DNA from 3 places in the Kaistia nematophila genome. Region 2 is predicted to be linked to each of the others. Evidence: predicted binding sites of a transcription regulator. Region 2 holds the regulator's gene; each other region holds the start of a gene.
What was found. Region 2 encodes PhoB, which activates phosphate uptake and scavenging genes when phosphate is short. Its sites were predicted from a motif close to TGTCATNNANCTGTCAT; they were not measured.
Positions count from the first base shown of each region.

Region 1: the regulator PhoB is predicted to act here: its motif matches at 3,917-3,933, upstream of phnC (phosphonate ABC transporter ATP-binding protein).
Region 3: the regulator PhoB is predicted to act here: its motif matches at 4,007-4,023, upstream of OSH07_RS09390 (esterase-like activity of phytase family protein).

Region 1 is NZ_JAPKNK010000008.1:47,626-52,936, reverse strand. It holds gene phnE (phosphonate ABC transporter, permease protein PhnE) at 102-992, opposite strand; gene phnE (phosphonate ABC transporter, permease protein PhnE) at 989-1,873, opposite strand; gene phnD (phosphonate ABC transporter substrate-binding protein) at 1,989-2,927, opposite strand; gene phnC (phosphonate ABC transporter ATP-binding protein) at 2,986-3,792, opposite strand; gene OSH07_RS17640 (LbetaH domain-containing protein) at 3,966-4,592, shown strand; gene OSH07_RS17635 (IclR family transcriptional regulator) at 4,645-5,311, opposite strand, start outside.
Region 2 is NZ_JAPKNK010000001.1:824,745-830,055, reverse strand. It holds gene OSH07_RS03755 (aspartate aminotransferase family protein) at 1-931, opposite strand, end outside; gene OSH07_RS03750 (GcrA family cell cycle regulator) at 1,342-1,875, shown strand; gene phoB (phosphate regulon transcriptional regulator PhoB) at 2,079-2,777, opposite strand; gene phoU (phosphate signaling complex protein PhoU) at 2,808-3,524, opposite strand; gene pstB (phosphate ABC transporter ATP-binding protein PstB) at 3,550-4,335, opposite strand; gene pstA (phosphate ABC transporter permease PstA) at 4,332-5,231, opposite strand; gene pstC (phosphate ABC transporter permease subunit PstC) at 5,243-5,311, opposite strand, start outside.
Region 3 is NZ_JAPKNK010000003.1:180,153-185,463, reverse strand. It holds gene OSH07_RS09395 (2-isopropylmalate synthase) at 1-1,196, shown strand, start outside; gene OSH07_RS09390 (esterase-like activity of phytase family protein) at 1,728-3,935, opposite strand; tRNA gene OSH07_RS09385 (tRNA-Lys) at 4,161-4,236, shown strand; tRNA gene OSH07_RS09380 (tRNA-Lys) at 4,296-4,371, shown strand; gene OSH07_RS09375 (XRE family transcriptional regulator) at 4,437-4,760, opposite strand; gene OSH07_RS09370 (DNA-binding protein) at 4,906-5,190, shown strand; gene OSH07_RS09365 (sterol desaturase family protein) at 5,224-5,311, opposite strand, start outside.

The sequences.
Region 1 (5,311 bases), on a different contig from region 2:
GAGCCAGCTTTGGAGAGGGGTTTCAGACTGAACGGCGCAGCCACCCCCCTCCCGAAAACGCATGCGCGTTTTCGACCTCCCCTCTGAGGGGAGGAGCGGCCTCACACCATCTTCGACTTGCCGATCACCGCCATGCGCAGCTTGGACGAGATGAAATCGATGACCGCGACGGTGACGAGGATCATCAGGATAAGGAAGGCGACCTGCTTCAGTTCCAGCACGCGGATCAGTTCGGTCAGGTAGGCGCCGACGCCGCCGGCGCCGACAATGCCGATGATCGTCGCCGAACGGACGTTGGATTCGAAGAAGTAGAGCACCTGGCTCGCGATCACCGGCAGCACCTGCGGCACGAGGCCGAAGCGGACCTGATGCGCCTTGCTGCCGCCCGACGCCGCGATGCCTTCGGTCGCCTTGCCGTCCGTCGCCTCGATCGCCTCGGAGAATAGCTTGCCAAAGGCGCCGAAATCGGCGCAGGCAATCGCCAGCGCGCCGGCGAACGGGCCGAGGCCGACGACGTTGATCCACATCAGCGCCCAGATCAGCGTATCGACCGAGCGGAAGACGTCGAAGGTCCGGCGGGCGCCGAAATGCACGAAGATATTGGGAATGACGTTCTTGGCGGCGAGGAACGCGACCGGGAAGGCGAGGATTGCCGCCGTCAGCGTGCCGAGAAAGGCGATCGCCAGCGTTTCGCCGAGCGCGATGGAAAAGGCCATGAACCGGCCTTCGGGCGCCGGCGGGATCATCAGGATGGCGAACTGGCCGAGACGATGCAGGCCGTTCCAGATCCTGACCAGCGAGAAATCGAGCCAGACCATGGCGGCAAGCGCCAGAGCCACCATCACCACCGGCAGGCCAATCATGAACAGCCGCCGCAGCGGCGACTTGGCGAAGGCACCAGGGTGGCGTCGTCGCAGGCCGTCGAGATCGGCCAGCGCCGTCTCGCGGATGGCGCGCTTGCCGGTCGAGATCGTGGAGGAAGCCGTGTTCATCGCATGCGCTCCATGCCGATCAGCCGATGACGGACCTGCTCCGTGCCGAGATCGATCAGGATCACGGTGGTGATGATCATCAGGAGGATGGCGCTGACGTCGGTATAATAGAAATTGCGGATGGCAATCAGGAACTCCTGGCCGATGCCGCCGGCGCCGACGAAGCCCATGACGCCCGCGCCGCGCACGTTGATCTCGAAGCGCAGCAGCGCATAGGAGGCGAAGCCGGACGAGACCTGCGGCAGCACGCCGAAGCGCACCGTCTGCAGCCAGGAGGCGCCGGTCGCCTGCAGGCCCTCGACGGGCTTCATGTCGATGTTCTCGACGACCTCGGCAAACAGCTTGCCGAGCGCGCCGACCGTGTGGATCGTCAGCGCCAGGACGCCTGCCATCGGACCGAGGCCGAAGGCGATGACGAAGATCAGCGCGAAGACGATATCGGGAACGGTGCGGCAGAATTCGAGGAAGCGCCGGGCGACGAACCACGTCGCCTTGTTGCGGACGAGATTGGCCGAGGCGAAGAAGCAGAGGCAGAAGGCGAGGATGCCGCCAAGGAACGTGCCGAGATAGGCGATCAGGATCGTTTCGACCAGCAGCCGGAACCAGGCGCCGAAGTTCCAGTACCAGGCGGCGATATCGGAGAAGAGATTGCCCAGCGTCAGCGTCGGCAGCGTGCGGCCGATGAAGGAGCCGAAATTGCCGATATTGGTGATCAGCTTCCAGGGGCGGATATCCGCCATCTGGCCGCTGATGACGATCAGCACCGCCAGCACGGCGAGGACGGCCAGCGTCTTCATCCGCTTGGCTGCGACCGCGCTGGCGTAGCCACGACTGAGCGCGGCGGCCTGCTGGTCCGGAAGCTTTGCAATGGCGGTCGCCAAGGGCCGTCTCCGCTTGTTCTTCATCCGCCGGGCAGGACGGACAACCGCGACATGCGGCCGGTTACGAAAAAGGCGGCCGGATGGACCGGCCGCCTCCCGAAAGGCTTGAAGGGGCTCAGGAGCCCTTCTTGCGCTGCTCGTCGTTGAACTTGACCATGTCGATGATCGGCTGGAGCGTTGCCGGCTCGATCGCGACGAACTCGGTGTCCTTGCCGTCCGAAAGGCCGGCGAACGCCTTGGCGTCGTTCTTCGGCATGTCCAGGAAGGCCTGCTTGATCTGGGCCTTCAGGTCGGCCGGCAGAGCCGACAGGACCGAGAACGGGCCTTCCGGCAGGAAGTCGGTCTTGAAGACGATGCGGAAGTCTTCCTTCGTCATCGGCTTGCCATCGGCATTCTTGAGAACGCCCTTGGAGATCATGCGGGTCAGGTTGGAATCGTCTTCCGAGTTCCAGGAATTGGCAGCGGCGTCGACGGTGCCCTGGGCAAGCGCGAGGACGGCGTTGTCATGGCTGCCGGCGAAGATCGCCTTGCCGAAGAACGTGTCGACGTCCTTGCCATCGCGATGCAGGAAGAAGCGCGGGGCGTTGTTGCCCGAGGTCGAGTTGGAATCGACCAGAGCGAGCGTCTTGCCCTTCAGGTCGTCGATCGACTTGTAGGGGCCGTTCGCGAGCGTATAGATGACCGAATAATAGCCGGTGGCGCCGTTCGAATGGCGCGGAACGACCAGCGGGTCGACTTCAACGCCGGTCAGCACGGCGCGAGCGTAGGAGGCCGGGCCGTACATGGCGATCTGGGCATTGCCGGCGCGCTGCGCCTCGATGACGGCGGCGTAGTCGGTGGCGACGGCCAGCTTGACCGGAACGCCGAGCTGCTTGCCGAGATAGTCGGCCAGCGGCTGGTAGCGGTCGGTGGTGGTCGACGCGTTCTCAGCCGGGATAACGGCGATCGTCAGCTCCGGGAAATCCGCCTTCCAGTCGGCGAAAGCGGGCGAAGCGACACCGGCAAGCGCGAGGCCTGCGAAAGCGGCGCCGAAAAGCGTGCGGCGGTTCAGCATGGGTATTCTCCAGGTGTTGGCAGTGCCGTTCCGGCACCGTTTGAACTCGGTCTTGAGATCAGGCCGCGGCAGGCACGGCGCCGCGGAAACGCTCCGGCGAAATCGCCGGGTCGAAATCGAGAACGTCATCGGCCTCGAGGCCGTAGAGGTCGCGGGCGACGCCCTCGGTCAGTTCTTCGGGAACGCCGTCGAAGACGACACGGCCGGCCGACATGCCGATCAGCCGGTCGCAATAGGTGCGGGCCAGATCGAGCGAGTGCAGGTTGCACATGACGGTGATGCCGTAGTGGCGATTGATGCGCAGCAGCGCATCCATCACCACCTTGGTGTTGCGCGGATCGAGCGAGGCGATCGGCTCGTCGGCGAGAATGATCTCGGGTTCCTGCACCAGCGCGCGGGCAATCGCGACACGCTGCTGCTGGCCACCGGAAAGGCTGTCGGCGCGCTGCGCCGCGAGCTGGGAGATATCGAACTGCTCGAGCGCGGAAAGCGCCACGGCGCGGTCCTCGTCCTTCCAGAGCTGCAGCAACGAACGCGGCGTCGAGACGGTGTTCAGGCGGCCCATCAGGACGTTGGTGAGGACATCGAGGCGGCCGACGAGGTTGAACTGCTGGAAGATCATCGCACAGCGGGCGCGCCAGTCGCGCAGCGCCTGGCCCTTCAGCTTGGTGACATCGACATCACCGAAGCGAATGGAGCCGGCCGTCGGATCGACAAGGCGGTTGACCATGCGCAACAGGGTCGACTTGCCGGCACCGGAACGCCCGATCACGCCGACAAAGCTACCGGAGCCGATCGTCAAGCTGACGTCGCTGACGGCTGCCTTGTTGTTGAAGTGTCGCGCAACGCCGTCCAGAACCAACATGTCATGATCTCCCGAATTGGGCGGATCATGCAATTTCGAAGCAAAGCTTTTGTGACGGTCTTTTCCACTTGGGGCCCGAACAACACTACACGGCAGATCAAGCATAAATCGGCTTCGCCGGCTTAGTCATCGCAGCGTCATGATCTGGATCCACTTATCGCCGGATCCACCACATGGGAGTTCCCGCGATGCCGCTCGGCCTGACGCCGTCCATCCACGCGACCGCCCGCGTCGAGCAATCGACGCTCGGGCGCTACACCGAGGTCGGCGCCGGAACGTCGATGATCGAGACGACGATGGGCGATTATTCCTACGTCTCCGAGCAGGGCGACGTGATCTATTCGACGATCGGCAAGTTCTGCTCGATCGCCGCGGCGGTGCGCATCAACCCGGGCAACCATCCGCAATGGCGGGCCAGCCAGTCCCACTTCACCTATCGCGCCTCGAAGTATTTCGAGGGCGAAGCCGATGAGGCCGCGTTCTTCGACTGGCGCCGCTCGACCCCATGCACGATCGGCCACGACGTCTGGATCGGTCACGGCGTCACGGTGCTCGCCGGCGTCTCGATCGGCACCGGCGCGATCATCGGCTCCGGCGCCGTCGTCACGAAGGATGTCGGCCCATATGAGATCGCCGTCGGCGTCGCCGCCAGAACGATCAAGCGCCGCTTCCCCGCCGAGATCGCCGACCGGCTGATGGCGCTCGCCTGGTGGGATTGGGATCACGAGGCGCTGCGGCTCGCCCTGCCCGACTTCCGTACCCTCGAAATCGAGGCGTTCCTGGAAAAATACGAGCGCTAGTTTGGTCGCGTTTTCTTCACGCGAACCGGTCTCCACTTCGCTCGGAAACGCTCTAGCCGCCCTCGCCCCGGATCGCCGCGTTGATCGCCGCGGCCGCATTCCCGGCCGCTGCACGGACATCGGCGATCGGCCGGCGACTGTAGCTCGTCGTCACATAGGGCACGGTCAGGGCCGCGACGACGCGGCCGTCGCGAGAGAGGATCGGAAAGGCCAGGTCGGTGACGCCAGGTTGCAGGCTGTCCGCCTCCTCCTCGAAACCGCGCTCGCGGATCGTCGCGAGACCAACCCCCAACGTTTCCCAGGCCGACTCGCTGTCGCCCTGCAGCCAGCACCGCACCTTGGTGTCATCCGGCTCAAACGCCATCAGCAGCCGGCCGGTGGCGCTTTCGAACAGCGGAAAGGTCGCGCCGGCGCGGACGCGAAAGCCGAACGGGCTGGGACTGTCGATCTGGGCGATGACGACGACCCGGCCGGCATCGTGGATGCTGAGATTGCAGGACTGGCCGATCGCCTCGCTGAGGGCGCGCATCGCCGGCAGAGCCATATCGATGAGCCCGCGCATCGGCTCCTGCCGGTGCGCGATCTCGAACAGCATCAGCGACAGGAAATAGAGCCCGGACGGACGGGCGCGGAACAGATAGCCCCGCCGCTCCAGCGTCACCAGCGTCCGGTAGATCTGGTTGACCGAGCGATCCACCGCCGCCGCGATCTCGCCCAGC
Region 2 (5,311 bases):
CGCGCACATGCTCCAGGAAGCCGTCGGCAAGCACGACGTCGAGCACGGCGTTGCCGACCGCCATCGCCAGCGGATTGCCGCCGAAGGTGGTGCCGTGCGTGCCGGGGGTCATGCCCTTGGCAGCTTCATTGGTGGCCAGGCACGCGCCGAGCGGGAAACCGCCGCCAAGGCCCTTGGCCGAGGTGAGGATATCCGGCGTGATGCCGGTCCACTCATAGGCGAACAGCTTGCCGGTGCGGCCGATGCCGGTCTGGACCTCGTCCAGGATCAGCAGCATGCCCTCGGCGTCGCAGAGCGCCCGGATCTCGCGCAGGAACGCGTTCGGGAAGGCGCGCACGCCGCCCTCGCCCTGGATCGGCTCGAGCATGATGGCGGCCGTCTGCGGCGTCACCGCGGCCTTGATCGCCGCCATGTCGCCGAACGGAACCTGGTCAAAACCGTCGGCCTTGGGGCCGAAACCGTCGAGATATTTCTGCTGGCCGCCGGCAGCGAGCGTCGCCAGCGTGCGGCCGTGGAAGGCGCCCTCGATGGTGAGGATGCGATAGCGTTCCGGCTGGCCATTCACATAATGATAGCGCCGCGCCGTCTTGATCGCGGCCTCGTTCGCCTCCGCGCCCGAATTGGCGAAGAAGACACGGTCGGCGAAGGAGTTCGCGACCAGCGTGTCGGCCAGTCGCTCCTGACCCGGAATGCGGAACAGGTTCGAGGTGTGCCAGAGCTTGCCGGCCTGCTCGGTCAGCGCCTGCACGAGAACCGGATTGGCATGGCCGAGCGTGTTCACCGCGATGCCGGCGGAGAAATCGAGATAAGCGTCGCCCTCTCGCGTAAAGACCCAGGCCCCCTCGCCTCGCTCGAATTCGAGCGGCGCACGCGAAAAGGTGTCGAAGAGGCTGGTCGAGGTCTTTTTAACGCTGGTATCGGGGGCGCTCATATCCCCTCCTTCGGATGAAACCACGGAAACGGATGCCTAAAAATCAAAGGTGCTGCCCGAGGCCGACGCGCCGAGCAGCACCTTTTTGCGTTGCCCTTATATCACGGTCGTGACGATTTGTGTCAATCAAATCACCGCCCGCAGCCACGTCACGACGGCTAAGCGTTTGACCGGACTCACGGATCGGGAATGCGCTGCAAGTTGGGGAAAACGGCCGGATCCTCTTTGACGAATCCCCCGGACTCTTGTCACCGAGTCACGCCATATAGTATTTTACTTTTCGTTAAGACACGAAATATCGAGCAGGTACCTCCCCCTGACCCTTGTATGGCGTCCGCAGTCGTCCGGCATCCCGGCTGAACGACCGTGACAGGATTCCGGGTATCGCTCCGACCGACAAGGACACGCTAATGACTTGGACGGACGAACGGGTTGAGTTGCTGAAGAAGCTCTGGACCGACGGCCTGAGCGCAAGCCAGATCGCTTCGGAACTCGGCGGCGTAACGCGTAACGCAGTCATCGGCAAGGTACATCGGCTGAGCCTCTCGGGTCGTGCCAAGCCGGCCGCAGCGCCGGTCGCCCGCCCGCGCAAGCCCGCGTCGACGACCAGTAGCCGCTCTGCAACGACAGGGCGTCCCAATCCCGTCAGGCCGATGGTGGCCGGCAACACGGCCCTGAAGCCTCTCGGCCAGATGGCGCCCGAGCCGCGGCGCGTGCCACGGCCTGTCAGCTCGGACGACGTCGTCGTTCCGATCAGCCTGCACGCCACGATCCTCACGCTCACCGAGCAGACCTGCAAGTGGCCGATCGGCGACCCGAGCACCGAGGATTTCCACTTCTGCGGCCAGCGCTCGAATTCGGGCATTCCCTATTGCGAATATCATTCGCGGGTAGCCTACCAGCCGGTGCATGACCGCCGCCAGAAGAAGGCCGTCGGCGCCTGATCGCGCCAGCCTGACGACGACGGCGTCCGCGCCTTCGTCCCGAAATGCCATTCCGGCCGTGCCGCCCTCCCCCCGAGGCGCACGGCCGTTTCTTTTTGTAGCACTCCCATCCGGGCAGCAAAAAGCCGCGCCGGGAGATACCCGAACGCGGCTTTGCTTGTCTTCAGGCCGCCTCCCGGGGGAAAGGCGGCGATGAAAGGGATTCAGGCGGCGGCGAACTGGTCGTCGAAGGAATAGCCGGAGCCCCGCACGGTGCGGATCGGATCCTTGACGCGGCCGCGGTTCACCGCCTTGCGCAGGCGGCCGATATGGACGTCGACGGTGCGCTCGTCGACATAGACGTCACGGCCCCAAACGCCGTCGAGCAGCTGCTCGCGGGAAAATACGCGGCCGGGGCTCTTCATCAGATATTCGAGCAGGCGGAACTCGGTCGGGCCGAGATGCAGCTCGCGACCCGAACGGCGGACGCGATGCGTCTCGCGGTCGAGCTCGATGTCGCCGGCGCGCAGCAGCGAGGCGATCACCTCCGGGCGCGAACGGCGAAGGATGGCGCGGACGCGCGCCATAAGCTCCGGCACGGAGAACGGCTTGACGACATAGTCGTCGGCGCCGGTGGCGAGGCCGCGGATGCGCTCCTGCTCCTCGCCGCGGGCGGTGAGCATGATCACCGGCAACGTGCGGGTGGCATCGCGGGCACGGAGGCGGCGGCAGAGTTCGATGCCCGAGATCCCGGGCAGCATCCAGTCGAGCAGCAGCAGGTCGGGCACGGTCTCGAGCAGGCGCATCTCGGCATCGTCGCCACGCGGCACCACTTCGACGGCATAACCCTCGGCTTCGAGGTTGTAGCGGAGGAGGAGGCTCAGCGCCTCCTCATCCTCGACGATCATAACGCGCGGCGTCATTCACGAAGATCCTAGCATTCAGGCGTTTGGTCAGTTCTGCTCATAGGCAACGGCGGTCGTGCTGGAATCGTCCTGCTTCGGACGATCCTCGGCCAGAACCTGGCCGGTGACGACATAGTGCACCGTTTCGGCGATGTTGGTGGCGTGGTCGCCGATGCGCTCGATGTTCTTGGCGCAGAACAGGAGATGCGTGCAGAAGGTGATGTTGCGCGGATCTTCCATCATGTAGGTCAGCAGTTCGCGGAAGAGCGACGTGTACATCGCGTCGATCTCTTCGTCGCGCTTCCAGACCTGGTAGGCCTGCTCGACGTCACGCGTGGCGTAGGAGTCGAGCACGTCCTTGAGCTGGGCGAGCGACAGCTGCGCCATGTGCTCGACACCGGTGTTGAAGCGCTTCGACTGGAACTGGCCGTCGAGCGCGATGACGCGCTTGGCGATGTTCTTGGCGAGGTCGCCGATGCGCTCGAGGTCGCTGGCGATGCGCTGGGCGGCGATGACTTCGCGCAGGTCCATCGCCATCGGCTGACGACGCGCAATAATCATGATCGCGCGCTCTTCACATTCGCGCTGCAGCACGTCGAGCTTCTTGTCGTCGGCGATGACGGCGCGCGCCGTATCAGTGTCGAGCCGCATCAGCGAGCCGACGGCGACGTCGACGAGACGCTCCGCCATGCCGCCCATCTCGGCGATCCGGCGGGCAACGTCGTTCAGCTCTTCGTCGTACTTGGAAACGATGTGTTCGGACATGTCGTGCTCCTACCCGTGGCCCGGCTTAGCCGAAGCGACCGGTGATATAGTCCTGGGTGCGCTTGTCGGACGGCGAGGTGAAGATCTTCGTGGTCTCGTCGAATTCGATCAGCTCGCCGAGATACATGAAGGCCGTGTAGTCGGAGACGCGCGCCGCCTGCTGCATGTTGTGGGTGACGATGGCGATCGTGTAGTCGGTCGTCAGCTCGTCGATCAGTTCCTCGATCTTGGCGGTCGAGATCGGATCGAGCGCCGAGCACGGCTCGTCGAACAGCACGACTTCCGGCCGTACCGCGATGGTGCGGGCGATGCAGAGGCGCTGCTGCTGGCCGCCGGAGAGGCTGAGGCCGCTGGAGTGCAGCTTGTCCTTGACCTCGTTCCAGAGGGCGCCGCGCGTCAGCGCCGCCTCGACGCGTCCGTCCATCTCGGAGCGCGAGATGTTCTCGTAGAGGCGGATGCCGAAGGCGATGTTGTCGTAGATCGACATCGGGAACGGCGTCGGCTTCTGGAACACCATGCCGACGCGGGCGCGCAGCATGTTGCGGTCCTGGTCGGGATCGAGGACGTTCTTGCCGTCGAAGATCACCTCGCCCTCGGCGCGCTGGCGCGGATAGAGGTCGTACATGCGGTTCAGCACGCGCAGCAGGGTCGACTTGCCGCAACCCGACGGGCCGATGAAGGCGGTGACCTTCTTCTCGAAGAGCGGCAGGTTGATGGTCTTCAGCGCCAGGCTGTCGCCGTAGAAGAACTTCAGATTGCGGATCGAAATCTTCTCGGCCATGCCGGCCGTGTTCAACGCGGTCTGGGTCATTTGGAAGCCTTGGGGCTGAGGAAGGCGCGGGCGACGATGTTGAGCGCCAGCACGGTAAAGGTGATGAGCAGGGCGCCGGACCAGGCCAGCTTCTGCCAGTCCGGATAGGGCGACAGGGCAAACTGGAAGATGGTGACCGGCAGCGACGACATCGGCGCGTTCAGGTCGGTGCTCCAGAACTGGTTGTTCAGCGCCGTGAAGAGCAGCGGGGCGGTTTCGCCGCTGACGCGGGCGATCGCCAGCAGCACGCCGGTGACGATGCCGGAGAGCGCCGCCTTGTAGGCGACGTGACGGATCATGATCGAGCGCGGCAGGCCGAGCGCGGCGGCGGCTTCACGCAGCTGGTTCGGCACCAGGTTCAGCATGTCCTCGGTGGTGCGGACGACGACCGGGATCACCAGGATCGCAAGCGCCACCATGCCGGCGAAGGCCGAGAAATGGCCCATCTGGACGACGATCACCTCGTAGACGAACAGGCCGATGACGATCGAAGGGGCCGCCAGCAGGATGTCGTTGATGAAGCGGACCACCGTCGTCAGCTTGTTGTGACGGCCGTATTCCGACATGTAGGTGCCGGCCAGGATGCCGATCGGCGTGCCGATGACGACGCCGCCGACGGTCATGACCAGACTGCCCCAGATGGCGTTGAGCAGGCCACCGGCAGAGCCGGGCGGCGGGGTCATCTCGGTGAAGACCGCCAGCGAGAGGCCGCTGAAGCCCTGGTAGAGCAGCGCCAGCAGGATCAGCACGAGGCAGATCAGGCCGAAGCCCGTCGCGGCGAAGGAGAGCGCCAGCAGGATCGCGTTGCCACGACGGCGGCGGCGATAGAGCGCCTGCGCGGCGGGCGTTGTCGCGGCGGAATAGCCGGCCGCGGCGGTGCTGAGAGAGCTTGCCATGGTCGCGCGCCTCAGTTGCCGGCCTTGACGTTCATGCGCATCAGGAGAAGACGCGCCGCCGCCAGGACGATGAAGGTGAT
Region 3 (5,311 bases), on a different contig from region 2:
AGGAGCAGGTGCTCGACATCATCTCGGCCACCGTCGCCCAGGCGCGTAACCTGGTCGAGGACGTCGAGTGGTCGGCGATGGACGCCACCCGCACGCCGATCGAATACCTGGTTCGCTGCGTCGACGCCGCCATCAAGGCCGGCGCGACGACGATCAACCTGCCCGATACGGTCGGCTATGCCGTGCCGGAAGAATATGCGGCGATGTTCCGCCAGGTGATCGAGCGCGTGCCGGATTCCGACAAGGCGATCTTCTCGACCCATTGCCACAACGATCTGGGCCTCGCCGTCGCCAACTCGCTGGCCGGCATCGCCGGCGGCGCGCGCCAGATTGAATGCACGATCAACGGCCTCGGCGAGCGCGCCGGCAACGCCGCGCTGGAAGAGATCGTCATGGCGATCCGCACCCGCCGCGATGTCATGCCGTATGACAGCCGCATCGACGCCACCATGCTGACCCGTGCCTCGAAGCTCGTCTCCAACGTCTCGGCGTTCCCGGTCCAGTACAACAAGGCGATCGTCGGCCGGAACGCTTTCGCGCATGAGAGCGGCATCCACCAGGACGGCATGCTGAAGAACGCCGAGACCTACGAGATCATGACGCCGGAGAGCGTCGGCGTGAAGGCGACCTCGCTGGTCATGGGCAAGCACTCTGGCCGCCATGCCTTCCGCTCCAAGCTGAAGGAACTGGGCTACGAGGTCGGCGACAACCAGCTGGAAGACGCCTTCAAGCGCTTCAAGGACCTCGCCGACCGCAAGAAGCACGTCTATGACGAAGACATCGAGGCGCTGATCGGCGACGAGGTCGCTTCGGCCGCCGAATCGATCCGCCTGTTGTCGCTGACGGTCATCGCCGGCACCGGCGGCGCCGCCAAGGCGATCATCAGCCTCGACGTCGAAGGCACGCACGTCACCAAGGAAGTTTCCGGCAACGGCCCGGTCGACGCGATCTTCAACGCGATCAAGGCGATCGTGCCGCATGACGCGACGCTGTCGCTCTACCAGGTGCACGCGGTCACCGAAGGCACCGACGCGCAGGCCGAGGTCTCGGTCCGCCTCGAGGAGGACGGCAAGTCGGTCACCGGCCGTGGCGCCGATCCCGACACCATGGTTGCCTCGGCCAAGGCGTATCTGTCGTCGCTGAACAAGCTGATGGTGAAGCGCCAGCGCCAGCACGCCCAGGCCGTTAGCGCCTGATCGGGTTCTGGTTCTCCGAAGTTCAAACGGCCGCGTCGATGACGCGGCCGTTTTCGTTTTTGGGGGAGGAAAGACCCTCACCCCGGCCCTCTCCCGCAAGCGGTAGAGGGGGCGATCGCGCCCGACCTTCCGCCGTCCCTCTCCTTGAGGGAGAGCGAAGCTCTTGAGAGGCGGCAGGCGCATGGGCTCGACGCGCCCAACGCTCCACCGTCATTCCTGCGAAAGCAGGAATCCATGCGCCCGCTTGGCCGACCGCCGTCGGAAGGGATGCGACGTCGCCGGCGCGTCGTATGGCGATGCCCTCGCTCTCGACAGCGGTGGATCCCTGCTTTCGCAGGGATGACGGTTGAGGTTGGTTCGGTCCTGCAGCACCTCCTGAGGCGCGCTGGAGAGGACGTTCAGCCAAGCTGAGCCCAAAAGCCCTCGCCCGCTTGCGGGAGAGGGTTGGGTGAGGGGCTTTCTTGCCATCCCAAAACGAAAACGGCGCCCTGCTGGTGCAGGACGCCGTCCATAGTCGGTTGAAGTCGCAGCCTAGTTCGGCAGCGAGACGTCCAGGCGCAGGAACTGCGTCTCGCCGGAGTGGTCGTCGACGCCGTCATTGTCGGTGATCGCATAGCCGTTGCCGGCGGCGTCGAGGGCGAAGCTCTCGATCTTGTCGAGCACGTAGCCATTGGTCGCCTGCAGCGCCGGCAGCAGGTCGTAGAGGTCCTTCTTCACGACCTTGGGCAGTTCGCCGCCGAGCGGGGCCGGCTTGACGCCGTCGAGCGAGATGAAGGTGAGCTTCTTGATCTTCGCGTCGCGACCGATCTGGTTGTCGCGTTCGATCGCGACGAGGCCGCCAGGAACCGCGGTCAGCTCGGAGAGGCCGACCCAGCCCTTTTCCGCCTTGTCGAGCGGGTAGTGCACGGCGGCCCATTCCTTCGAGGCGGGCTTATAGGCGAGGAGCTTGGTGAAGCCCTTCGGATCGTCCTTCCACTCGCGCTGAACGGCGATCCAGACCGTCTCGTCGGCGCCGGAGCCGACTACGGTCACGCCCTCGAAGCCGAAGCGGGTGGCCTGCGCGGCCAGCGCTTCCGGTAGCGCGATCTCTTCCTGCACGACGCCCTTGGCGTCGACGCGGACGAGCGACGACTGCGTCTTGTTCTTCTCGCGCTCGGGATTGCCTTCCGAGGCGAGCCAGAAGCCGCCGTCGCTCGAAAGCGCGATGCCCTCGAGGTCGAGCAGTTCGACCGGCTTGCCGTCCTTGGTGACGGTCATCTCGTCGGTGATGACGGCCGGGGTCTTGGTGGCGTCGATGGTGAGGATGCGGCCGATCGACTGGGCGCTGTCGATGACGGCGTAGAGCTTGCCGGCTTCCTTTGCGTCGGCGACGGTGCCCGAGAGGGCGGCCCAGCCGATCGGCTTGCCGTTCTTGTCGGCCGAGACGATGGTCGGGTAGGCGGCCGGGGCGTCGGAGCGCTCATAGATCGTCACGACGGAGCCGATCAGGCCGTCCTCGCGCAGGTCGTTCTCGGCGGCGGTGACGAACAGGTTGCGCGACGGGATGGCGAGCAGGCCTTCCGGACCGATGCCGCCCGGCAGCGCCTGCAGCAGGGTCGGGGCCTTGCCGGCGCCTTCGTCCTTGTAGACGCCGACGAGGGAAGCGCGCTCGGAACCGACGAAGATCAGCTTTTCGGAACCGAAGGTGCCGACTTCGGCGCCTTCCGGCTCATTGCCCTTCTTGTTGCGCTTTTCCGGATAGTGGCCGAGGCGGACGGTCTCGTATTCGAACGCGGTGCCACTGTCATATTCGAGCGTGCCGTCGACGTTGAAGATCGAGAAGCCGCGCGAGCCGCCCTTCCAGTCGCCCTCGTTCGAGGTGAAGAAGCGCGTGTCGTCGATCCACTGCACGCCGTCCGGCTCGCGGGCGACGTTCTCCATCTTGCCGGAGAGGTCGATCACGCCGTCCTTCTTGACGTCGATGCCGTCGAGGTCGACCGTGCCGGCCGGGAAGTGGTTGACGACCTTGCCGGTGGCGAGGTCGGCGATGACGATGTGGTTGTTCTCCTGCAGGGTGAGAACGACCTGGTTCCTGTCGTTGATGTCGACGAATTCCGGCTCGGGATCGGTCGGGGCGATCGCGGCGAGGCCGGTGACGTCGATCACCGTCTTGGTGGCGCAATCGACGGAACCGTCAGCACCGATGGCGAAGCTGGTCAGGTTGCCACCGGGAAGCTGCGGGATGGCGCCTTCGTTGATCTCCTCGTCGCGCTCGTTCTCGATCGCGATGGCGAGGAACTTGCCGTCCGGGCTCCTGGCGAGCGAATCCGGCTGGCCGCCGAGGTCGCAGGTCGCCTTCACCGTCTTGGTTGCGAGGTCGACGATGGCGAGATGGCCCGAGGGCTCGCTCTTCGACTTCGACGTGACGACGCCAACGAGCGCGATGCCGCCGGCCACGACCGTCGAGGTCGGTTCGCCACCGAGCGCCACCGTGCCGGCGGGCTTCGGCGCCTTCGGATCCGTGATGTCGATCAGGCCGATCCGCTCGCCGGGGCTGTCGGTATAGACCAGCGTCTTGCCGTCGGCGGTCGCCGTGATGATCTCGGCGACGGTCTTCTTCGCGGCGTCGGCATCCGCAGGCAGGTTGTCGACGACGTGGAAGGTCGCGAGGCGGTTGAAGTGCTCGGCGGCATTCGAGGCGAGGGCGGTGCCAGCGAGAAGCGTGGCGGCCAGCGCGCTGCGCAGGATCGGCTTGAGCATAGTTTCCTCAATCATTTCAGAGCGGTCCGTGGCAGGGACGCCGTGGATTGCCGGCAATAGACCGGCCGCGCATGACGGGGAAATGACGGTTTCGACGGGCTTGCTGCCCCGCTCACGAAGATTTCCACAATCCCGTGAATGCGTGGCTGGACAGGCCGGGGGCGCTTTGCTACATACCGCCTCGTTCCGGGGCGCCACGGTCCACACCGAAGCGCCGACGAACATGGGTGCATAGCTCAGTTGGTAGAGCAGCTGACTCTTAATCAGCTTGTCCTAGGTTCGATCCCTAGTGCACCCACCAAATTCGATCATTCGCTGGTCGTGGAGCCTGGTTTCTTTCGCTCCGTCGTTTCCGCGAATGGGTGCATAGCTCAGTTGGTAGAGCAGCTGACTCTTAATCAGCTTGTCCTAGGTTCGATCCCTAGTGCACCCACCAAATTCGACGAGGCCGTCGGTCATTGAGTTGACCGGCGGCCTTGTTGTTTTCAGGCCCCCATCCGGTCAGGGCACGTCGTCGTCGCCGGCCGGGCCGCCTTCGCCTTCCAGTCGGGCGATCTGCTTCACGTCGAGGCGGGTGAATTTCAGCCGCACGCCGGCGCCGAGGCCGCCCGCTTCCTCCAGTATCAGAACACCGAAATGTTCCAGCGCGGCGCCGATCGCTGCCGCCTGGTCCGGCGAGGCGAGGGGAGCGCTGCCGCTGTTCTCGGCGAGGCGGGTCGTCTCGAGGCCGAGGCCGGCCGCGGCGGCGAGATCCTCGAGGCTGATCCCGGCGAGCGCCCGCGCCGCCGCCACCATGCGGCCCGTCAGCCGCGTCGGTTCCGTCATGCTGTTCTCCCTGGTCCGGCGCCGATCATGCGGCCTCGACGCGGGGCGCGCAATTCCCGCGCGGCGCCATCGGCGCGGCCGGCCGTTGCCGGGGGCACGCTCAGGTGCTCTATTGGAACCGATTGGATTTGGGTGGTGCACGGACATGAATGTCGTTCAATGCAGAATGGCCCTGGCAGGGCTTGGCTGGCTTCCCGAGGATCTGGCCCGCGAGGCGGGCGTGCCGCTCGAGGCCCTGCAGCGCTTCGACCGCGGCGAGATCCTGCCGCACGGCGTCTATGCCGCGCTGCGCGACGCGCTGCATGGCGCCGGCGTGATCTTCGAGGACGATGGCCAGATGGTCGAGGGCGGCCCCGGCGTGCGGCTCCGCCGGGCGCAGGCGGACGAAGGCACCCGGCCCGAGGAACTGAGCTCCGCCAACGACGGGTGAGCGAGATCCCTCGCCTCGGGAGTTGGGCTGGATCTATTGCGACCGGCGCCGGGCGCGGGCTGCCTGGCCGGGGCGCTCGGAGAGCGCCGTGCCGAACACGTGGTCCCAGAACAGCGTAGTA